DNA from 2 places in the Paenisporosarcina sp. NPDC076907 genome. Region 1 is predicted to be linked to the other one. Evidence: riboswitches for the same ligand, from Rfam matches in the RefSeq annotation. Region 1 holds a riboswitch; the other holds the start of a gene.
What was found. Region 1 has a riboswitch for cobalamin ahead of ACQKEV_RS03200 (ABC transporter substrate-binding protein). Riboswitches for the same ligand answer to the same signal wherever they lie in the genome.
Positions count from the first base shown of each region.

Region 2: another riboswitch for cobalamin. It lies ahead of ACQKEV_RS02710 (ribonucleoside-diphosphate reductase subunit alpha); the one in region 1 lies ahead of ACQKEV_RS03200 (ABC transporter substrate-binding protein).

Region 1 is NZ_JBNNIX010000001.1:635,147-647,575, forward strand. It holds gene ACQKEV_RS03180 (GGDEF domain-containing protein) at 1-547, opposite strand, end outside; gene ACQKEV_RS03185 (DUF1934 domain-containing protein) at 859-1,281, shown strand; gene argS (arginine--tRNA ligase) at 1,278-2,945, shown strand; gene ACQKEV_RS03195 (hypothetical protein) at 3,383-3,568, opposite strand; cobalamin riboswitch at 3,762-3,951, shown strand; gene ACQKEV_RS03200 (ABC transporter substrate-binding protein) at 4,088-5,056, shown strand; gene ACQKEV_RS03205 (FecCD family ABC transporter permease) at 5,049-6,044, shown strand; gene ACQKEV_RS03210 (adenosylcobinamide amidohydrolase) at 6,047-7,507, shown strand; gene ACQKEV_RS03215 (bifunctional adenosylcobinamide kinase/adenosylcobinamide-phosphate guanylyltransferase) at 7,620-8,186, shown strand; gene ACQKEV_RS03220 (cobyric acid synthase) at 8,199-9,032, shown strand; gene cobS (adenosylcobinamide-GDP ribazoletransferase) at 9,029-9,784, shown strand; gene ACQKEV_RS03230 (histidine phosphatase family protein) at 9,757-10,362, shown strand; gene ACQKEV_RS03235 (bifunctional adenosylcobinamide kinase/adenosylcobinamide-phosphate guanylyltransferase) at 10,305-10,703, shown strand; gene ACQKEV_RS03240 (cob(I)yrinic acid a,c-diamide adenosyltransferase) at 10,737-11,327, shown strand; gene ACQKEV_RS03245 (ECF transporter S component) at 11,331-11,810, shown strand; gene ACQKEV_RS03250 (hypothetical protein) at 11,807-12,429, shown strand, end outside.
Region 2 is NZ_JBNNIX010000001.1:526,272-538,700, forward strand. It holds gene ACQKEV_RS02670 (3-hydroxyacyl-CoA dehydrogenase) at 1-620, shown strand, start outside; gene ACQKEV_RS02675 (acyl-CoA dehydrogenase family protein) at 633-1,781, shown strand; gene ACQKEV_RS02680 (nucleotidyltransferase family protein) at 1,829-2,380, shown strand; gene ACQKEV_RS02685 (DUF4139 domain-containing protein) at 2,555-3,841, shown strand; gene ACQKEV_RS02690 (metallophosphoesterase) at 3,846-4,931, shown strand; gene ACQKEV_RS02695 (DedA family protein) at 5,008-5,619, shown strand; gene ACQKEV_RS02700 (undecaprenyl-diphosphate phosphatase) at 5,629-6,456, shown strand; gene ACQKEV_RS02705 (hypothetical protein) at 7,122-7,577, shown strand; cobalamin riboswitch at 7,658-7,834, shown strand; gene ACQKEV_RS02710 (ribonucleoside-diphosphate reductase subunit alpha) at 8,017-10,242, shown strand; gene ACQKEV_RS02715 (ribonucleotide-diphosphate reductase subunit beta) at 10,256-11,296, shown strand; gene ACQKEV_RS02720 (VOC family protein) at 11,796-12,209, shown strand.

The DNA of each region.
Region 1 (12,429 bases):
CGATTAAAATAAATAACACGGTAAAGAATGAAAAGGCTGAGTAAATAACAAAGTAAAGAACTTGGGACAAGACAACCATTGATGGGTAAGTTAAATAGATGATTAACAGGGCAGTTTGAGCAGTCGCATAATAAAAATAAAGATGCGCATTTTTAAAGTTCATCCTATATTTAAAACTGAACGCTCCGATTACTACGCCCATAATGATAATATTCCATCCGGCAAGAAGTCCGGTTGTTGTAAATTCATCGGTCATAAACATCCTTGCCACACCAATAATAAATCCACTGATGATTGGCGCGATAGGTCCACCGAAAATTCCGGAAATCACAATCACGACGTGTCTTCCATCAAGTAGAATCGTGTCCGACAGACGTACAGAAGTTTCCAATAATATAAAGCCAGCCAAACCAGCCATAAAACCAATTATATATGGATGTGTTTTCGGAAAAGGAAAATTAGATCGCACAGCATCTTGGAAGGGCCAATACGACAATACGGCAAAGGTGAATAATATACAAAAGTTAATCAATAATTCAAAAACCATGACTTTTCCTCCAAGGTGAAATTCTAGCGTTTAGTATAACATACCTAAAAATTCGAGAGGTAAAACTCTTGGTTGTTATTGCAACAATAAAAATTAAAAAACGATATTTGAAATCAGGTACTTAAATCACTTATAATAAAAAGGTTAATCATAGAAAAGCGTTACATATCGTATTAGGTTGATGCCGGCACGGGAAGGAAAGTTTTCCTCTGCTGAGTAATCCTGGCGCTTTAAGCTGGATATAGAGATACTTAATTGTACTCAATCTCAATTAAAGTAAAATTTATCGCAAGGAAGCGGGTGGACTTGTCATGAACACACAAGTAAAAGTAAGGTTGAAAACGACCATCCGGCAACCGAATGAAGAACCGGAAATTTATGAATTGTGGGCATCTGGCACTTTTATTGAAAAAGGCGAGACAACCTATTTAAAATATACGGAAGTTCAGGAAGATAAAGATGTGAACACGACTGTTAAAATGGGTGACACCAAGGCTCTTGTTATGCGGAGTGGCGGAATCAATATGCGGCTTCCTTTTATTAAGGACGCAGAGCAGACAGGCAGTTATGAAAGCGAATATGGCATGCTGATGGTAACAACTAATACACATCAAATGACATTTGAAAAAAATGAACACGACGGACATTTCGTCGTTCAATATGATTTACACGTGAGCGGGGAACCCGTTGGCGAATACACACTTGAATTTCATTACACGGAGGGATCGCAATGAACGCAGTAGAACAAGTTCAACAATCCATTAAAGAAGCGTTACAAAAAGCTATAATGAAAGCCGAATTAACTGATTCGGAAGGAATGCCAGGCATTCATTTGGAATCTCCTCGCGACAAAACGAACGGTGATTATGCAACAAACATTGCGATGCAACTGACGAAGCTTGCTAAAAAACCACCACGTGCGATTGCGGAAGCGATTTTAGAAAACCTTGATACAACTGGCACAGTCATCGAGAAAATCGAAATTGCAGGTCCAGGATTCATAAACATCTCAATTCGCAAAGATTACTTGGTGGACGTTGTGAAAGCTGTCTTGGAACAAGGTGCTGACTATGGCCGTTCAAACGCTGGTGCTGGTGAAAAAATTCAAGTGGAATTCGTATCAGCGAATCCAACGGGTGACTTGCATTTAGGTCATGCCCGTGGCGCATCTGTCGGTGATTCTTTATGTAACGTATTGGATTACGCAGGGTACGACGTGTCACGTGAGTACTATATCAATGATGCTGGGAATCAGATAAACAACTTAGCTTATTCTTTAGAAGCTCGTTATAAGCAAGCATTGGGTCAAGATACGGAAATGCCTGAAGATGGCTATCACGGTCAGGACATCATTGATATCGCAAAAGACATGGCAACTGAGCACGGAGACGCATTGCTTCAGAAAACGGATGAAGAGCGTTTTGCCTTCTTCCGTTCACATGGACTTAAAGTGGAACTTGCGAAACTGCAACAAGACTTAGCAGATTTCCGTGTTAAATTTGACGAGTGGTATTCAGAAACTTCATTATACAAAAATGGCAAGATTGAGGTCGCTTTGGATAAATTGCGTGCAAACGGTCACGTATTTGAAGAAGAAGGCGCAACTTGGTTCCGTTCGACAACATTTGGCGACGACAAAGACCGCGTACTTATTAAAAACGACGGTTCATTTACGTACTTATTGCCTGACGTTGCTTACCACGAAGACAAAATTGCACGCGGTTTTGATAAATTAATCAACATCTGGGGAGCAGACCACCATGGTTACATCCCACGTATGAAAGCGGCGATCCAAGCACTTGGGTATAATCGCGATACACTTGAAGTTGGTATAATTCAAATGGTTCAATTGTACAAAGACGGCGAAAAAATGAAAATGAGCAAACGTACCGGTAAAGCCGTTACGATGCGTGAACTAGTTGAAGAAGTGGGCCTAGATGCCGTTCGTTATTTCTTCGCGATGCGTTCTGCAGATTCACATATGGACTTTGACTTGGATTTAGCAGTTTCTCAATCCAACGAAAACCCAGTGTTTTACGCACAGTACGCACACGCGCGTATCAGCTCGATCCTACGTTCAGCTGAAGAACAAGGATTCATTGCATCAGACGCGCAATTGAACTTACTGCAAGCAGAAAAAGAAATCGATGTTCTGAAGAAAATGGGTAACTTCCCACAAGTCGTGGCCGATGCAGCTAAAATCCGCTCGCCACACCGTGTTGCGACGTACATCCAAGAACTTGCAGCAACATTCCATAGCTTCTACAATGCAGAAAAAGTATTGGACGCTTCAAACGAAGATATGACCCGTGCACGTCTTGCATTGATCACAGCAGTCCGCACAACAATCGCCAATGCACTTCGCCTAATCGGCGTAAGCGCACCTGAAAAAATGTAAACTACTATCTAAGCCATTTCACTGGAGGGTCAGTGAAATGGTTTTTTTATAGTTGGCGAAATGTAAGTCAAGAAAACCCCACAGAAAAGTGCCAGTTGGTCCGCCAATTGGCACCATTTCAGCACTTAAAAACTGTAGCTCCGTGGTATTTTGGTAAAAGAAGAGTTGAATAGTGATTTAGTTGTACGTTTTGGAGTCTTCGTTGGACATTATGACAATTTCGTTGGACGAAGGTGATGTTAGTTGGAAGATATGAGCTTTTTGTTGGAAATGGAGAAAAAGCGCAAAGGCAGCACAAGCTTTTTGTCACTAACAGAAAAGGCTACCGAGCGAAGCGAATAGCACCGATCAAGGTTTTAAAAGCATTTAAATGGCCCACCAGCTGTGGCTTGGTGGTATTTTGGTAAGAGAAGTGAAAAGTCATTTTGTTGTACGTTTTAAAGACTTCGTTGGACATTATGACAATTTCGTTGGACAAATAGTGATTTTCGTTGGAAATGGGAGAAGTGGCGAGGATCAAAAGATGCTTTTACAACGTGAACGTCGATTTTTCCTACGTCAACGGCGATAATTCCTACGTGAACGCCAATTTTTCCTACGTCAACCTCGATTATTACAACCAAGGCTCGATTTTCTCCTCTCCCCCCGGATGAACATCACTTTTCTTGATATTCACACGACATTTCTTGATATCCCCACGACTTCCCACGATATCTGCAGTTTCTCATACAATCAAGCGTGCATGTCACTAACCAGCCCACCTCATAAAATCCCCCTCGACACAAAAGACAAATCATGTATAATGAAAAATGAATTACATAGCCCCAACACGAAGGTGCTCTGCTTCAATCGCAGAGTTAAAAGGGAAGTCGGTTCAAATCCGACGCGGTCCCGCCACTGTATGTGAGAGGAAAGCGCATTAAGTCACTGAAGCAAACATAGCTTTGGGAAGACGCGCTAACCACTGATCACAAGCCAGGAGACCTGCCTACGTGCGCAACACCCGCAAACCTACGAGGATAGGAATGGTGTGAATCAGCTTACGCTTAACTAGCAAAGCCTTTATTCAACCAGCCATCTTCCGACTAAACGCGGAGGATTTTTTTGTGTCAAAAACATTCACATCAAGGAGGAAATTAACAATGAAGAAGATTTGGCAACTATGGCTCGCAACAGCACTTGTGGCGATCCTACTGACAGCATGTGGGCAGGAAGAAGCAAAACCTGCAGACGACGTAACACCAGAAACGGAAGAAGGGAAAGAGGCTTCGCAATTCCCGCTTACCCTCAAGGATGTCACAGATTCTGAAATTACTTTGGAAGAAGCACCAAAAGCAATCATTTCAATGATTCCAAGTAATACTGAAATTTTGTATGCACTTGGCTTAGAAGAACAAATAGTGGGCGTTTCTGATTACGATAACTACCCAGAAGAAGTAACATCAAAAGAAAAAATTGGTGGACAAGAATTCAATGTTGAAAAAATTATTTCTTTAAATCCAGATTTGGTACTTGCTCATGAATCAGGACTTGGTGTAGGTGATGCTGGAATTAAACAACTGCGTGACGCAGGGGTAAAGGTGTATGTTGTGAAAACTGCAGTAAGTTTTGATGAAGTTTATGACACGATGGCTACTATTGGCCAAGCGACAGGTAAGATTAAAGAAGCGGAAGAAATGGTCCAAACAATGAAGGAAGAAATTGCAACAATACAAGAAAAGGCTTCAACCATTGAAACAAAGAAAAAAGTATTTGCGGAAGTATCTCCAGCTCCAGAAATTTTTACTACAGGAAATAACACGTTTATGAACGAAATGATCGAGATGTTGAACGCGGAAAATATTGCATCAGATCAAGAAGGTTGGATCATGATGGACCCTGAAGAAATTGTAAAGCGTAATCCGGATGTAATATTAACAACTTACGGAAATTATGTACCAGATGCAACGGAGCAAGTTTTGAATCGTGAAGGTTTTGGTACAGTTACAGCTGTGAAAAACAAGGCAGTAATAGATGTGGATGCTGATACGACAAGTCGTCAAGGTCCTCGTTTAACAGAAGGCTTATTAGAATTGGCAAAAGCAATTCATCCTGAGGTCTTCAGTGAATAAAACCTGGTTTGCCTATGTAGCTTCTGTATTCGTACTGATTGCTGCTATGCTGGTTGGGGTAACGGCTGGATCGGTTTCGATTCCTGTGCAAGTCTTGTGGAATCCTGACATGGATGAAGCTGCATCAAACATCCTTTGGAATATTCGCATACCTCGTGTTGTGCTAGCTGGTTTAGTTGGTGCCTCACTTGCTATAGCGGGAGCAGCTTTCCAAGGATTGTTGAAAAATCCATTAGCTGATCCATATACGTTAGGAGTGTCGTCCGGTGCCTCAGTTGGCGCCGTGGTGACACTCTTTTTCGGAATTTCTGTACCCTTTCTGGGCTTGTTCACATTGCCAGTTTTGAGTATGCTCGGCGCGTTTTTAACGATGGTTACTGTTATGAGTTTTGCCAAGCTCATTGACCGTGCTATGAAAATGGAAACGATCATACTCACAGGAATAATATTTAGTTCATTTTTGGGATCTGTCCTCTCCCTTATGATTTCACTTTCAGGTGAAGAACTTCGCCAAATTATTGGTTGGTTGCTTGGTAGTGTGTCGATGCGAGGTTGGCCATATGTCACAATGGCATTACCGTTTATGGCAATTGGTTTTTTACTATTATGGTTAAATAGACGAGAACTAAATGCACTAGTTTTTGGGGAGGAACGTGCCAAACATTTAGGTGTAAATGTGAAACATCGTAAAATGATGATTTTAACAGGAGGTTCAATTTTAACTGGAGCTGCGGTAGCGGTTTCTGGAACTATTGGCTTTGTTGGTTTAGTCGTTCCACATATGACACGCATGTTGTGGGGGTCGGATAATCGACATGTATTACCCTTATCATTTATAAATGGCGCTACGTTACTCATTATTTGTGACTTGGTATCACGCACTATAATTTCACCATCTGAGCTGCCAATAGGAGTAATAACAGCCTTTATTGGTGCCCCAGTGTTTGCATTTATTTTTTGGAAACAACGACGAAAGGTGGGTGCGTAAATATGCTGAAAGTCAAAGGATTAACAGGTGGTTATCACGACGCACCTGTTGTAAAAGAAGTGTCTTTTCATGTTGTTAAAGGGGAAGTTCTAGGGATATTAGGTCCAAATGGGAGTGGAAAGTCAACATTATTAAAAATCATTAGTGGTGTACTTCCTTTGAAAGCAGGTACGATTGAATTAGATGGCAAACCAGTTGAAACATATACTTCAAAAGAACTCGCTAAGCATATGGCTGTGTTACCTCAATTACACGGACATGCTTTTTCATATACTGTTCGAGACACGATTTCTCTTGGAAGGTACCCTCATCAAAGTGGATTCTTTTCATCTTGGTCTGAGAACGATGAACAAGCAATTCAAGAAGCAATGCAGCTAACCGACGTGAAAATGTATGAGCATGTCTACCTCGATCAGCTATCTGGAGGAGAACAACAACGCGTTTTTGTGGCGCAAGCACTCGCACAGCAAGCAAAAGTGCTGCTTCTAGATGAGCCAACTAACCATTTAGATATCGCACATCAACAGCAATTGTTAGACACGATTAGAATGCAAGCCACTAAAAATGGATTGACAATCATCTCAGTATTTCATGACATAAATTTAGCTTCCTTATATTGCGACCGGTTGTTATTAATGGAAGATGGCGAAGTGAAAATAAGTGATGAACCGCATGCTGTACTAAAACAAAAACAGTTAGAAAGTGTCTACAAAGCTCGGATAAGAAGCCACCCACATCCGGAACAACCGAAACCACAAATTACATTATTGCCAAATTTGAGTGAATTTCAGGAAGAGCACATCATTAATAAAGACCATTTTTCAGTGTCGAATGAATCTGTGGTTTTGCAAACAAACTTCCCATTAAAAACAGTTTCATCAGCTGTAGTAAATGCGGGGTTCGGTTGGTTCCGTACGTTAGTAAATCGTCATGTGAAAGCTGATTACGAATGTGACGATAGCACAAAAGAGATGTTTGATTATTTACAAGCACAAGGATTTTCAACAACAGATACAGTGGGAATGATGACAGCTGTTCAAACGAAACATGTAGTCATTGAAGAGTATGATGGAACATTTGGATCCATTATCATTGCCGTTACAGCGGGCGTAGGAAATGCAGTGGATGTTTCAAAAGCATTTGAACGCGAAGATGAACCTTATGTAGGCACGATTAATACCTGGATAATTGTGAATGGGAAATTATCTGACGAAGCATTCATACAAGCCATGATTACAGCGACAGAAGCAAAAACTAAAGCTCTTCAAAACGAAGATGTAAGAGACTCTTTAACAAATACACTTGCATCTGGAACAGGTACGGACAGTTTACTTGTAGCGGCCACTCAAAAAGGAGAACTTTTACCGTATGCTGGACCTATTACAGAGTTAGGGAAATGCATTGGGCGAGGCGTATTTGAGTGTACTACACTAGCTATCAAAAGCTACAAAGAAGCGAAATGAAAGTAAGTATCTCTGCTCAAATTATTGCGCTTAGATTACATGGCAGCCATTGGTACAGAATTGGTATGAAGACCGCAGATGATATGGAAATCCTGAAAAAGGAGTTAACAGTATGGTTCGAGGGACGCTAACATTTATCTCTGGCGGTGTACGAAGTGGAAAAACGGGTTTTGCTGAAGAATGGCTAATGAATCAATCTTGTTCACGACTAATCTATCTCGCGACGGGCGTTGCCAATGACAGTGAAATGGAACAACGCATCAAACGCCATCAACAGGATCGAAAAGACTATAAAAACGACTGGCTGACGATTGAACAACCTCGTCAAATAGAAGAAATTCTGTCATCTATCCAACCTGGCGATGGGGTTTTAATCGACTGCATCACTACGTGGTTAGCCAACGAACTGTACGAAGGATGGGCAATGGATGATCCATGTTTTAAACGTGAAAACTGCATGGAAGAAAAAGAGAGACGTTTCCATGAAACGATTTTTTCGTTGCTAAAGAACGGAACCACTTTAGTCGTCATCTCAAATGAAGTATTAGATGAGCCTTTGTCGAGAATTCCAGATGTAGTGCTCTATCAGCAATGGCTGGGAAGGCTCCACCAGTGGCTCGTCAAAGAAAGTGATTATGCATATGAACTTACATATGGACTTGCAAAGAAGTGGAAGTAAGGGGGAATACATATGAACGGTATCATGATACAAGGGACAGCTTCTAACGTCGGAAAGAGCATGATCTGTACAGCACTTTGCCGGTTATTTGCAAATGAGGGTTTTCATGTAGCTCCATTTAAATCTCAAAACATGTCGACCTTTTCTACAAAAATTGACAATGGTTTAGAAATCAGTACCGCTCAATTTGCACAGGCAGAAGCGGCAAAAGTTCAACCTCTTCCACAAATGAACCCTATTTTATTAAAGCCCTCTGGACATATGTCTTCTGAAGTATGGATGTTAGGTGAAAAAGTGGAGGAAATGTCCGGGACAGTGTATCGTGAATCTTTTTATGATCATGGTTTCACAGTTATCAAACAATCGCTTTTGTATGTGAGTGAGCACTATGATGTAGTTGTGTTAGAAGGAGCGGGAAGTCCAGTAGAAGTAAACTTAACAGACCGAGAACTTGTCAATATGAAAATTGCTGATTTAGCGGATGTGCCAGTATTGCTTGTTGCTGATATTGAACGTGGTGGAGTTTTTGCATCAATCGTTGGGACTTTGGAATTATTGTCTTCAAATCATCGGAATCGAGTAAAGGGAATCATTATTAATAAATTTCGTGGAGATAAGGAATTGTTTCAGGAAGGAGTATCATTTATTGAGTCCTACACAGGAATTTCAGTTCTCGGAGTTATTCCATTTATGGATAACCACGAAATTGAAGAGGAAGATTCTTTTATTACTCAACACGATTCAATTGCAAACAAGTCTGGTGAAGATAAATATGATGAATGGGCTCTTCATGTTGCATCCCATCTCAATTGGGAAAAAATAAAGAATATGGTGAAGCTACCATGATGCGCGGGGTATTGCTCGCGCTACAATTTTTCACCATTATCCCAATTAATAAAGAACTGAATATGAATCGGGACTCAGTAACGATGATGTTTGCCACTCTCCCTTGGATAGGGGGAGCATTCGGACTGATCACTTCCATTGTTTGGTTGTACCTGGATGCAAGTCCTCTTTTTATAGCATTTACCATCGTGTTAATCGGTATTGTTCTGTCAGGTGGACTACATCTAGATGGATTTGCTGATACGAGTGATGCCTTTTTTTCTTATCGTAACAAAGATAAACGTCATGAAATATTAGAAGATCCACGGATCGGTGCTTTTGGGACTATGGCTTTACTATTTCTTATTGTGGGGAAAATTGTTTTGCTTGCAGAAATAATTACACAAAACGGCATGAAGTGGGAGTGGTTAGTGGTTATCTCGTTTTTAGCGAGAGCAGGAATGGTTTACTACTTTCTCATAACACCTCAAGCAAAGGATAAAGGATTGGCAGCGTTCTTTAAAAAACGCTACGACCATAGAATGTTACTCACAGCAACACTCGTTTCAATTGCTATAGGCCTTGGGTTTATCGGTATTATTGGAGTAGATATGTTATTTGCAGTCACCACACTGCTTGCTCTTTTTATTTGTGCACATGCATATAAACGTTGGACAAAAAAACATTTCGGGGGAGTCACGGGAGATGTCTCAGGTGCTTTCGTTGAAGGGATGGAAGTGATATTATGGCTGTTGATTTTCGTCTTACTTTAATACGGCATCTGCCGACCTTAGCGAATGTTGAAAGTCGATACATCGGTTGGAGTGACGAATCAATTTACCAGTTGTCCAATGTAGGTATTCAAGGGATTTTGTCCCCGGAGATTATTTACGGAAGTGACCTAAAACGGTGCTATCAAACAGCTGCCATTTTTTATCCTAAATCATCCTACAAAAGTTCACCAGCTTTTCGTGAGATGTCGTTTGGTGACTGGGAGCTAAAGACTTATGAGGACTTAAAGGAAGATGCCAACTATCAAAAGTGGGTGTCTAATCCAGATGAAATCTCCCCTCCAAACGGTGAGTTTTTACACCAGATGGCTACACGCGTCCTTACTGGTCTGAAAAATATTTCTGGCAATCACCCACATGTAGTAACACATGGTGGACCTATTCGGCTTGTGCTACATAAGTTTGCACCTGATGTGCGTGATTTTTGGTCAAGTGATGTCAAGCATGGAGACAAATGGACATTTAGCTGGGACAGTCGTAAAAGCTTTGAGGAGGAAAAAAGATGCAAGTCTATATCGGTGGAGCGTATAGCGGCAAGAGGGAGTATGTCAGACAACTAGTAGTTGAACGAGAAGTGCAATGGATTGAATGTGCAGATTTTGTGGATTTACCAGAAGCTCACGCTCAGACAATTGTTCTTGCTGGGGTGGAAGCTTTTGTTGAAAATCATATAAACAGTCCAGAAGAACGGGTCATTGAAGATTTCATGAAAACATTAAATACATATGTCGCACAAAGTGATGTCATAGTGATTGTGACAGAAAATGGACGTGGAATAGTACCAATCTTAGCCGAAACGCGTGAGCTTCGAGATCGATGTGGCAGGTTATGCCAGCAGATTTTCAAGGAAGCTACAAACGTTACACGTATTTGGTACGGCTTAACTGAATCATTAAAATAATTCTTCAAATTCTTTCTAAGGGGGACAATCAAGTTGAGGATATATACTCGAACTGGAGACAAAGGACAAACAAGTTTAATTGGGGCACGCACAGATAAAGATGATCCACGAGTTGAAACTTATGGAACCATTGATGAAGTGAATTCATTTATTGGAAAAGCAATGACAGAGCTAGACTCAACCATTTTCATGGACTTGCTTACAGACTTAGAAGCAATTCAAAATGAATTATTCGATTGTGGCGGAGATTTAGCAAACGTCAAACCAAATCGAACATATAAAATGTCCCAAGAGCCAGTAGAAGTATTAGAGAAACGAATTGATGAACTAATGGAAGAACCGCCAATGCTAGAACGATTTATTTTACCAGGAGGATCACCAGCTGCAGCAACTCTGCATATCGCGAGAACCATAACACGGCGTGCTGAAAGACAAATGGTGACCTTGATGAAAGTAGAAGAAGACATACCTACTGTAGTGCAACGTTATTTGAATCGCTTGTCCGATTATTTATTTGCTGCTTCACGAGTCGCCAACTCGCGGGTCAACGTACCTGACAACGAATACGTGCGTTCTGCGAAAGTTTTTAGAAATGGTGGACGAGCGAAAAAAGTGGAGGAATAATCGATGAACATTCGTTTAATAACAGTAACCGCTATGATTGCAACTTTATGTGCGATTGGTGCGCTCGTGAAATTACCTGTGGGAATCGGTTCGGCAGCTTTAGACGCAGTGCCTGCTTTAGTTTCCGTTGCCATTTTACCACCTGTATTTTCAGGAATAGCTGCATCAGTCGGTCATTTGGTGTCTGCTTTATCAATAGGAATGCCATTCGGACCATTTCATGCATTAATTGCAGTAGAAATGTTTGGGATACTGTGGATTTTTGCTGTACTCCATCAAAAAGGATGGGTTAGATGGAAGTGGCTATTTTTTATTTTAGCTAATAGCGTAATTGCTCCGCTCCCATTTTACTTTTTGATAAGTCCTGCTTTTTTTTATGGAGCTGTGCCTTCATTATTTCTAGCTTCATGTTTAAATGCAGGCATTGCTTTTTTATTAGAACCAGTGGTGAAGCGATTATACCAGAGAGTCGTTGTTAAATGAGAAATGCGCTGAAACTGGCTAACGGATTTGTCGTTACAACTGATAACTCTGGAGGTATAGGTGAAAAACAAGCCGATCTTGTATTTGCACCAAATGATGTCGTCAGTTATTTTGCAGCTCGTGTAGCATTACTCGAACAGTGGGCTGCAAATGCCCAAGTGGAATCTGTAATTATCCACAACTTTTCAGGTGACGCAGCATGGCAAGGTTATGTTCAAGGTGTTAATCGAATTCTGAAAGACGTAGATTTAGAGCGTATTTTAGTAACAGGCAGTAGTGAAACCAATATGGACCTTTTACAATCCGCTATGTCAGTTACAATGATTGGTCGTTGCATAGAAGTTGTGAAGAGTGATATTACTTGGTTTATTTATGGACAACCTTTTGTGGGTAGTGAAGTGCTTAATAATTCTAAAGCCATAGCTGACTTGAAAAAAGTGAAGTTAGCAATAGATGGTGGTTTTGTGACCTCTATCTGGCCAGTCGGATCAAAAGGGATTCAGGAAGAGGTCAGGATTCTGTTTGCCAATGATAAACTATTTGTTCATTCAGAAGTTGATGTCGAAAAGTCAGCTGGACCTTGCACTGTAGTTTTAGTTGGTGTCAAAAAAGGATCAAT
Region 2 (12,429 bases), 110 kb from region 1:
ATGAAAATGTAGTGTACTTTCAAACGAATGTAACGGATGCACAGCAAGTAGAACAACAAGTAGCAGAAGTAATTGCTCATTATGAGAAAGTGAATACATTAATTAGCTGTGCTGGGATTGCGACACCAGGCAAAGTAGTCTCGCAAAAAGGACCGCTTGCACTGGAACGTTTCGAACAAGTCATTCAAGTGAATTTGATCGGTACGTTTAACGTATTACGCGTTGCGGCTCATGCGATGCAACAAAATGAACCAAATGAAGAAGGGGAACGTGGGGTTATTATTAATACCGCGTCCGTCGCAGCTTTTGAAGGGCAAATCGGCCAAGTGGCATACAGTGCATCTAAAGGCGGTGTCGTTGGCATGACGTTACCGATTGCCCGTGAGTTTGCTAGAGACGGCATTCGTGTGATGGCGATTGCCCCTGGATTAATCGAAACGCCGTTGTTCAAAGGGTTGCCGGAACCAGCACGAGCGTCCTTGGCAAGTTCTGTGCCTTTCCCGAATCGTCTAGGAAAACCGAGTGAATATGCGCAATTAGTAGAAAGCATTTTAATCAATCCAATGCTTAACGGCGAAGTCATCCGTTTAGACGGTGCCATTCGCATGCAACCAAAATAAGGAGGAATCATAATGGGGAAATACCGTTTTGAGACAGATGAGCACGTGATGTTCCGTAAGTCCCTTCGCAAGTTCATGGAAAAAGAAGCTGCTCCACATTACGAGCAGTGGGAAGAAGACCGTATGATTCCTAAATCGTTTTGGCGCAAGCTTGGGGAAATGGGTTATTTGAGTCCGCAAGTGGAAGAACAATATGGCGGACTGGAAGTAGACTTCAGGTATGCGGTCATTATCGGTGAAGAATTGGAACGAGTTGGTGCGAGCTTGACGGGTGTTGGACTGCACAATGATATTGTGGTTCCTTATATAGAAGCTTACGGAAATGAAGAACAGAAATCCCGCTGGCTACCTGGTTGTGTAACAGGCGAACATATCACGGCCATTGCCATGACAGAACCAGGAGCGGGATCTGATCTCGCAGCAATTCAAATAACGGCGGTTCGTGATGGTGATTCTTATATCGTGAATGGTTCTAAAACCTTTATTACGAATGGCATCAATGCGAATCTTGTTGTGGTCGTTGTGAAAACCGATACGCAAATTGAGCCGAAGCACCGGGGAATCAGTTTGCTCGTGATTGAAGAAGGCATGGCAGGATTTACACGTGGACGCAAACTGAATAAAGTCGGCATGCACGCGCAGGATACAGCAGAATTGTACTTTGAAGATTGTCGGGTGCCAGCTAAGAATATGCTGGGCGAAGAAGGAAAAGGCTTTACTTATTTAATGGAAAAGCTGCAACAAGAACGACTAATGGTAGCTATTTCCGCTCAAACCGCTTCTGAAGATATGGTCGAGATGACGCTCGATTATGTGAAGTCCCGCAAAGCATTCGGCAAGCCAATCGGGGCGTTCCAAAATACACAATTTAAGTTAGTGGAGATGAGCACGGAAGTCGAACTGGGGCACTCATTCCTTGAATCGTTGATTGAAGATCATATGGCCGGGAAAGACATTGTCTCAAAAGTGTCGATGGCGAAGTATTGGCTGACGGATACGGCCAAGAAAATTTCCGGGGAATGCCTGCAGTTGCACGGGGGATACGGCTATATGGAGGAATATAAAATTGCCCGTCGCTACCGTGATATTCCTGTCTCTGCGATTTATGCCGGTAGCAATGAAATCATGAAAGTGATTGTTGCGAAGAAAATGGGATTGTAGCTTAGACCATATGTGAGACCAAAGAACGGTGATAAAAGAGGGGCAAGATGAAATTATCAAATGAACAAGATATTGTAAAAGTCATTTCTATTGACGGTTGGATGATGAAGGTGATTCGACAAGCAGCAACACTCGGGTTGCCTGATTGGTGGATATGTGCTGGCTTAATTAGGGCAAAAGTTTGGGATGAATTACATGGATTCTCTGAAAAAACGATACTTCCTGATGTAGATGTCATCTATTTTGATTCTAAAAATACCGACGAATACATTGAAAAATTCTATGAAAAAGAATTAATGAAATTAGACCCTACCATTCCGTGGTCTGTTAAAAACCAAGCAAGGATGCATAAGTTGAACAAGGCAGAACCCTATACATCCTCAATGGATGGGATGTTAAAGTTTCCAGAGACAGCAACTGCTATTGGCATATCGTTGGATGAAAAAGGGGAACTTCGTTTATGTGCTCCATATGGCGTCACAGATTTATTAACCATGAAAATATGTCCCACGCCTTTTTTTAATGGATCACAAATTTATTTTGACAGACTTAAGCAAAAAAACTGGTCTGCCACTTGGCGACTAGTAAATGTAGAGTAAGCGGCAGGAGTTTTTCTGTCGCTTTTTTAAAATTCACCTATTTTATCAAGCTCATCGTACGGATATTCAGGCATCCTGAGAGAGGAATCTCCTTGCTTTAAAGACAACGTATCGTAACAAGATTCAATGCATATCATGATATACTTTCGAAAAAACAACGAGGAGGTGCCGCATATGCCGACCAACATCCCGAGTAGCCTGAGGAAAGACTTGGCGCTGACAATTTACAATGATGGATTTGCGTTAGTTCAAGAAATCCGTTCCATTCCTCCACTTTCAGACGATCACATCGTTTATTATACGGACGTGCCAGAACGCATTGAGTCTAATTCCGTGCAGGTAAAAGGTCTCAAAGTCACCGAGCTTACGTATGAATATGATTTGGTCGATAGATTGAAGCTGCTGGAAAAGTATGTCGGGCATGAAATCAGGCTCGTCAACAAAAAAACAGGCGAGGAAAAGACGTATCTTTTATTAGATGTCCAAAACGGTCTGGTTCTGGCAGATATGGTGACAAGAGAAATTGTGCTCGATGCAGAAGGCGAAATACGGTTACCGGATGGTCCAGAAGAAGTGATGTTAAAACCTACACTCGTCTGGCGATTTAAAGAACAGACAGCAGAAGATGTACGCGTTACGTATTTAACACGAGGACTTAGCTGGGATGCGGACTATGTGGCCCAAATCAGGGAGAATGATTTTGACCTGACGGGATGGGTCACGATGACGAACAACTCGGGCATGACGTTTGACGAAGTAAAAGTAAAACTAATGGCGGGTACGGTGAGTCGAGCACCAATGCTCAGGCAAAAAACGATTGCTTTTGAGCAGAATGTGTCTGAGATGGAACCTGAACGTCAAGCATTTGGTGAGTATTACTTATATACGCTGCCTGAAAGACTGACGCTGGCTAATCGTCAGCAAAAGCAAGTTCAGCTTTTTTCTGCTTATCAAATCAAGTCCCATACGGTGTACGAAGTGGACGCGTACAGTAATCATCCAACCGTGTACTTTACGTTCCGAAATGATGCGGCAAATGGTCTTGGCTTCCCACTGCCACGAGGAAGATTCAAATTGTACAAAGAAAATCCGAACGATGGATCCTCTGAATTTATCGGGGAAGATTTCATCCCGCATACGGCTGTAGGGGAACTGGTTCGTATTAAATCAGGGGAAGCTTTTGATGTCACAGTGGAAAGTGATGTTGTGGCTGAATACAAGAAAGACGGCTACGAATACGAGGAAGTCGTTTACTTGATTCGCAATCAAAAGGACCAGCCAATTGAACTAATTATCAACCACAGCACAAGTTATGGCATATTTAATGTGGTCGAATCAACACATACATGGAAACGGAAAGATGACGATATACAAATCTTTGTGCCGGTTCCAGCAAAATCTGAAGTGAAAGTGGCATTTACGATTCGGTATGACCGAAGACAAGATGTAAAGGTGAATTAGCAAAATGAAACGTATCAGCATAGGCACTCTTATTCTAGCAATTTATACATTACTCGTATTTTACTTTGGTTATAGCACCTATCAATGGCTTCAGACATGGGAATTATCGATTCATCCTGTGTTGTTCGGCTTTCTGTGGTTTGTCTGTGCTTTTGGCTACATCATCGGCAAGTTCAGTCATTCACTGAAGCATTTCAGTATGATCGGGTCGTACTGGTTTATTGTGATGCAGTACGGCTTGATTTTATTTCCTTTGGCAACCCTTACTTATTTTGTCCGACCTTCGGAGCAAACGATTTTTATGACAGGAAACGTAGTGGCGGTTTTATTTCTTATCATTTTCATCGCAGGTACATATATGGCCTTTTCACCAGTTGTTCGCCATAAAACCATACATATCAACAAGGATTCTGGTTCCTTGCGCGAGTTAAAGTTGGTACTCGCTTCTGACTTCCACTTAGGTCTTCTTTCCAACAAAAAGCACTTGCAGCGGTTTGTGAATTTGGCCAACAAAGAACAGCCGGATTTGGTGTTGCTGGCAGGGGATTTGGTGGATGATGATCCGATTTGGTTTGTGAAGGACGGCATGTCTGAAGTGATGAGGCAGTTGAAGACAACATATGGTGTTTATGGGGTTGTCGGAAATCATGAGTATTACGGAGGGAAAATTCCACTTCTTGTAGAGGAAATGAGGGAAGCGGGCGTCCGCATGTTGTTAGACGAAACCATTTGTGTGGAAAATGCGTTCTATGTAACGGGCAGGGAAGACGCGACGAATGGAAAGCGACAGTCTTTGGAGAGTTTGAAGCCAGAGTTGGACGAACTTCCATGGTTTGTAATGGACCATACTCCTTTTGATTTGAATACGCCGGCTAAACTTGGGGTTGATGTGCATGTATCTGGGCATACGCACCGGGGGCAGATGTGGCCGAATCATTTATTCACAAGTCGTTTGTTCGAGCTTGATTATGGGTATAAACTTAAAGGTCTGTTGCATGCTTTTGTGTCTTCAGGCTTTGGATTTTGGGGTCCACCGCTTCGATTGGGTTCCCGTTCGGAGCTTTGGTCGATTAAAATTACGTTGTCATGAAATTAACATTGGGAAAAGCCCATTAATCTTGTTACGATAGAAGATGGAGATAAAATAGTTTGCTTGGAGGCTGGACATGGAAAATTGGATTACTGACATTATGAGCCAGTACGGTTACATAGGCATATTTTTACTGATTATGCTTGAAAATATTTTCCCTCCGATACCGTCAGAAGTAATTTTGACGTTCGGTGGTTATATGACAACTCAAACATCAATGACGCCAATTGGAGTTATTTTAGTTTCAACTGCGGGTTCTGTTGCAGGTGCCGTCATTCTTTACGGGATTGGTTTATTGTTGGACGTTGAACGGTTGGAAAAAATCGTGGATCGTTGGGGACGCGTGCTGCGCTTGACGAAGAAAGATATTCATAAAGCAGATAAATGGTTCGATAAATATGGCATTTGGACAGTCTTGTTTTGCCGCTTGATTCCATTGATTCGCAGCTTAATTTCGATTCCTGCCGGGATGTCGAACATGAAGTTTGGACTATTTTTGTTATTTACGACAATAGGAACACTTATTTGGAATACGATTTTAGTATCGGTCGGAGCGGCAGTGGGCGATAACTGGGAATCAATCGTTGGTGTAATGGACGTATATTCAAATATTGTGTACGTATTAATTGTCCTTGCTGGGCTAGCCATTATTTGGTGGTATTTACGATTCAGAAAAAGAAGAGCATAAGGAGATATTATGGAACTATTTGATTTACTGAAAGCGTTAATATTGGGGTTTGTGGAAGGGATGACGGAGTTCGCTCCTGTTTCTTCTACCGGACATTTGATTATTGTGGATGATATGTGGTTAAGAACTTCTGAGTTTCTAGGGAAATATTCGGCCAATTCGTTTAAGATTTTTATACAGCTTGGCTCGATTATGGCGGTAATCGTCGTGTTCTGGAAACGGTTGTTCAGCTTGGTTGGTCTTTATAAAATGAAAGACACCACTCCAGGTTCACAGTTGAAATTGACTCATGTTCTTGTTGGATTAATTCCAGCGGGTGTACTTGGCGTATTGTTTGAAGACTATATAGATGAACATTTATTCCGTGTTGAGACGGTATTAATCGGTTTGGTTGTCGGTGCAATTTTAATGATTGTAGCTGATAAATTCGGTCCGAAAAAACCAAAAACACAAACGCTGGATCAGATTACGTATAAGCAGGCATTTACTGTAGGGCTTGTTCAATGTTTATCTTTATGGCCAGGGTTTTCACGTTCAGGTGCAACCATTTCCGGTGGTGTATTGTTCGGAATGAGTCACCGTACAGCTGCTGATTTTACATTCATCATGGCAGTTCCAATCATGTTCGGCGCGAGCTTCTTGTCGCTGTTGAAAAACTGGAAAGATATTGATCCAAATGATACTTCATTTTATATCGTTGGATTTATCAGTGCCTTCGTATTCGCATTGATTTCTATTAAGTTCTTCCTGAAGTTGATTGGACGTGTGAAGTTAACACCATTTGCGATTTATCGCTTGGTTTTAGCGGCAGTGTTGTTCGTGATTATTATTTTATAGTTGATTCTGAAACGGTCTCTTTTTGAGACCGTTTTTTTGTTGTGACAAACATTTAATTGAGTGAATATAACCACATATTAGTCACGAAAATTGTTGATTTCCTTTGCGGCGGACGCGTTTCGCGGGCACGGCCTCAGTCTCCTCATCACTTCGTTCTTGCGGGGCCTTCAGCTCGCGCTGTTCCCGCTGAAAAGATATTGGTCGAATGGCCAATATCTTTGCGACGAGTAACCGCAGGAGCAGTCTTGTTTTCGCCGCCTCCACTCCAATCAACAGAAAACTCTTCTGCTAGCGTTTCACTTCAAAATATTTAAATAGGAAAGTGGTCGGCTATTTCTGAAGACTCCTGCGGAAAAACGGAACAAGCTAGACCCCACAGGATCAGCTGTCATTGACAGCTGATCCGAGGAGGCTGGCGTTTCGTCCGCGGAAAGCGAAAGAAATAGCCGACCACCTTCTTTTTGGAACGAGAGTAAAAAGAAAAACGTCATTAGTCTGAAACGCGAATAGAGGCTCCCGTTTCGCGAATAGACCTGCAAAAACCGCGAATAGAGTTAAGTTGAACCTTGAATTTTGCAGGAAGCATACTATTTTTGTCGAATATAAGTGAAATGAAGCGTTAGAGATTAAAAACAAAAGGCTTTAGAGAAAAGAGGAGCTATAAAATGACTGAGACCATAACAATCGATCACCGGTCAATCGCAGTTCGCTTATTCAATGAAACTTGGGATTTGATAGAGAAAAAAGACCGCACGGGTGATGAAGATTCACAAATGCTCGAGAAAACATATGCTTCGCTTTATCATTGGCGTCAAGTTGGTACGAAGCTTAATTTGGCTAGAGGTTACTGGCAAGTGTCACGGGTACATGCCATTCTGGGTCATGGCGATGCGGCATACTTCTACGGAATTGCCAGTGTCGAATTGTGTGAAACGGAAGGATTTGGCGATTTTGATTTGGCGTTTGCTTATGAATCTGTTGCCCGGGCAGAAAAGTGTAGAGGCAATTCCGAGTCGATGAATATTTGGTCGGCGCGTGGACGTGCAGCTGCCGAACAAATCGCCAAAGAATCGGACAAAAATTATTTTTTAAGCGAATTAACTAGTGTGGATAAGGGTTGAACGAATTTGAAGGAAATTCATCTATTGTAAGTGAAAATACTATATGTTAGATTTGTTTTTATGATAAACACAATATATAGTGTAAAAACGATAAAGAGGTACCAGTAATGGTTTAAAAGGGAATTCGGTAAATGCCGAAGCTGTCCCCGCAACTGTAAGTGTAAACGACCATACAAAGTCCACTGTGCATCCGCATGGGAAGGCGTATGGAAGGATAATACACGAGCCAGGAGACCTGCCTTTTTTATCGACGAAGCAACACTTTCTTCGGGGGTTGAGGAGTGGAAGCGAGCTATTTGTAGCGAGCAGAATTCCATTTTCTCGCAAACCAATTGAACTCCTTTCCATTCTTTCAATCATGAGCGATGGCTCAGCCGAAGAGGCTGTTCCATCGCTTTTTTGTGTTTCTGAAATTGTTAGATTGGAGAGGTGCATACATATGGTGCAAAAAGTTTTAACAGAAAAAGAAATAGTGATAGATCAACTGCTGGAGAAGTTTAACGTTGATGAGTTGGGTCCGTTGTTGCGATCCCACGAAAAATGGCTGAAGAAAAATCCTCAAGCAACCGATGCACTATGGTCACAGGCAATGGTCTTAGAGTCTCTTAGTTATTTAGATGAGGATGAACCATTCTGGACTTTTGTTGCTGCACATATTTACTTGGCACAAGTTTACAGCGAACTCGCTAGCAGTCGGAACTGTTCAAGTCGTGATGTGTATAAGTATTTTAATAGACACCTCAATGACTTAACGGATAAGGGGTTATATGATGTAAGTCTCCTTCAAGCCTATACAAGTGAAGAAATCAAAGAGTTAGGCGAAATACTTGAACCTGAACGCGATCGACTGTTTACATATATCGGATTAAAGACATTGATGGATCGTTACGTAGCAAAAAATTACGATCATTCACCCGCTGAACTGCCTCAGGAACGTTGGCTGATTATTGCCATGACGTTGATGCAAAATGAGAAAGACAATCGTTTGGAAAAAGTGAAAGAGGCTTATTGGGCGATGAGTAACTTGTATATGACGGTTGCGACACCGACGCTTTCCAATGCAGGGAAACCACATGGGCAATTATCGAGCTGCTTTATCGATACGGTTGACGATAGTCTGCAAGGAATTTATGACTCCAATACAGATGTTGCCACGCTTTCGAAATATGGCGGGGGAATCGGTATTTACATGGGAAAAGTGCGAAGCAGAGGTTCTTCAATTCGTGGGTTTAAAGGGGCATCGAGCGGAGTATTGCCATGGATTAAGCAATTGAATAATACCGCAGTCAGCGTGGATCAACTCGGTCAACGACAAGGAGCAATCGCTGTTTACCTGGATGTTTGGCATAAGGACATCTTGCCATTTTTGGACCTTAAGTTAAACAACGGAGATGAGCGGCTGCGTGCGCATGATATTTTCACAGGTGTATGCCTGCCGGACATTTTCATGGAGAAAGTAGAAGCACGAGAAGAATGGACCCTGTTTGATCCACATGAAGTACGCTCGGTCATGGGGTATTCGTTAGAAGATTTCTACGATGAAACCCGTGGAGGAGGTTCATTCCGGGAGAAATATCAAGCATGTGTAGCGGACGAGCGGTTATCGAAGGAAATTGTGCCGGCTATTGATATTATGAAACGCATCATGCGTAGCCAATTGGAGACCGGTGTGCCATTTATGTTTTACCGTGATGCAGTAAACCGTATGAATACAAATAAGCATGAAGGCATGATTTACAGCAGTAATTTATGTACTGAAATTTTTCAAAATATGAGTGCGACACAATTTGAATCGATTACGTTAGAAGACGATGTCATTGTGACACGCCGAAAGCCGGGCGATTTTGTCGTGTGCAACTTATCTTCCATCAATTTAGGGAAAGCAGTTCCGGCTGGCGTGTTGGAACGATTGATTGAAATACAGGTGAGGATGCTCGACAATGTCATCGATTTGAACATGATTCCTGTTCCTCAAGCTGAACGAACGAATGCAAGATATCGTGGAATCGGTCTAGGTACGTTTGGCTGGCACCACTTATTGGCATTGAAAGGAATCCGTTGGGAATCGGATGAGGCAGTGAAGTTTGCCGATGAATTGTACGAAGAGATAGCTTATTTTACCGTCCGTACATCTATGAATTTATCCCGTGAAAAAGGACCATATCCATTGTTTAAAGGATCCGAATTCCATACGGGCGAGTACTTTGCAAATCGAGGCTACAGCAGCATGAAATGGCGTGAACTGCGTTTAGACATTGCGATGAATGGCATGAGAAACGGCTATTTGATGGCGATTGCACCGAATTCTTCTACTTCGATCTTAGCAGGAAGTACGGCAAGCATTGATCCGATATTCCAGAAAAGCTATTCAGAAGAGAAGAAGGACTATAAAATTCCGGTAACAGTACCTGATTTGAATCAAGAAACAACTTGGTTTTATAAGTCCGCGTACTTCATTAATCAGCATTGGACATTAAAGCAGAACGCCGCACGTCAACGCCATATCGACCAAGGGGTGTCACTGAATTTGTACGTGCAGAATACCATCAAGGCAAAAGAGTTGCTGGACTTACATTTAGATGCGTGGGCAAGTGGTTTGAAAACGACCTATTATGTGCGCTCCACTTCGGTGGAAATGATAGAATGCGAATCTTGCTCAAGTTAAGGAGGAACTATGGATGACAACGATTGAAAAACGAAAGCTCATGGATAAAGAGGCACCGAACCGTTCGACTGGCATCGTTAATGGGGCTTCATCTAACATATTGAATTGGGATGATGTCCGGTTCAGTTGGGCATACCCGAAATATAAACGGATGCTCGGAAACTTCTGGACACCGTTTGAAATCAATATGGGTTCGGACGTCAAACAGTTTAGTGGATTGAATGACGCGGAGCGTGAAGCGTTCTTAAAAATCATCGGTTTATTAGCGTTGCTCGATAGCATTCAAACCGATTTCGCAGGGAAAGTCGCGGACTACTTAACAGATTCAAGTTTGAATGCACTCATGATTATTTTGGCGCAACAGGAAGTTATTCATAACCATTCTTACTCCTACGTGCTATCAAGCTTGGTATCGAAACAGGAACAGGATAAGGTATTTGATTACTGGCGCACAGAACCGGTGCTCGCGAAGCGAAACGATTTTGTAATGAAGGGGTATGAAGCCTTTTCAGATAAGCCAAATGTGGATTCATTGTTAACTGCGATTGTATATGATGTTATTTTGGAAGGGCTATTTTTCTATTCGGGATTCGCCTTCTTCTATCATCTTGCACGTCATCAAAAAATGGTCGGTACGAGCACTATGATCAACTACATCAACCGGGATGAACAAATCCATGTCGATTTGTTCGTGAAAATATATCAGGAACTGTTACGGGAATACCCTCAATACGATACCCCGGAAAGAGCGCATGAAGTTCAAAGGATATTTAAAGAAGCGGCATCTCTTGAAGTTGAATGGGCACGTGAAGTGATCGGAGATCGAATTGACGGTCTGGACGTAGAGGATGTGGCAGAATACATTTGCTTCTATGCAAATGTCCGCTGTGCTCAGCTTGGATACGAACGCCCTTTCCCGGCATATCGCAAAAATCCGCTGAAATGGATTAAAGCATATGAAGAAGTGGACTTAGGCAAAACGGACTTTTTTGAGCAAAAGTCCCGTCAATATGTGAAGGTTAATGTACAAGACAATGGGTTTGATGATTTGTGAAATGTGTTGGATCGGACTGTTTCATAAGGGGTGACGACTTTGGTGCTGATCGCTTTGCTTCGCAGCCTTTACTATGGTTGTGCTGAACAATACGAGACCTGATAATTGATGATTTTCAGACGTGATGCCTTATTTTTCACACGTCAGCTCCATTTTTTTACACGTCAGCTCCATTTTTTCAGACGTGATGCGCCAAAAGTCAGACTGAGCATCCGCTCACCCAATAAAATATAGTTGATTGATGCTACTCACATTTCTTCGTAGTGTTAAATTGTGGCTCTCCAACAAATCCTTAAGATAAAACAGATGTGTCGAAATCCACTCGAACGCTTCTTTCGAGTTTGTTGGCGCAAGGCCGCGGAAAGCGGAGCCATTTTGAGGAATATCAGCCTTTTAATAATGATTAATATGAAAAAAGTCATTAACTTTAAAAGGCATTCCGAGACATCTGGCGAATCTTATTAAGGAGTATATTTTATCTTCGAAGGAGATGCATGAGATGAAACCCGTAACACCTTACTTAACTTTTTACGGCAATGCCAAAGAAGCGGCAACTTTTTACGAAACAACTTTCTCGTTGGATAACTTAGGAACGATGAAATATAGTGATGGTGATTTTCCACATCCACCAGAAGCTAGTGACTACCTTATGCATTGTCACTTAAGCGATGGAACCTTCAACCTTATGTTGGCTGATTCACCAACTCCAGGCGAAGCGGGAACATCGAATGTCGCCTTGATGATCGAATGTGAAAGCGATGAAGAAGTAAATAGTCTATACAAAGCATTATTAGAAGGCGGCAAGGCAGTCATGGAACTTCAGGAAACATTCTGGGGAGCCAAATACGCTAAAGTGCAAGATCAATTTGGCTATACGTGGGACTTGAATTTCCAAAAAGACAAAACAGAATAATTGCGTGAGACAAATGGGGCTGCCGGGGAACTGGCAGCCTTTTTGATGTGCCATGAACCCATTGTTGATGCTCTTCTTAAACACGTCAACTAGTGGTAAATAATATTCTTTCATTTTATTGGCACATGATAGCCTAATATTCGTAATAAATGTCAGGCAGGAATCTCCACGAAGACTCCTGTGGGAATACCTTGAGCTGAAGCCCCCCGTAGATGGCTGA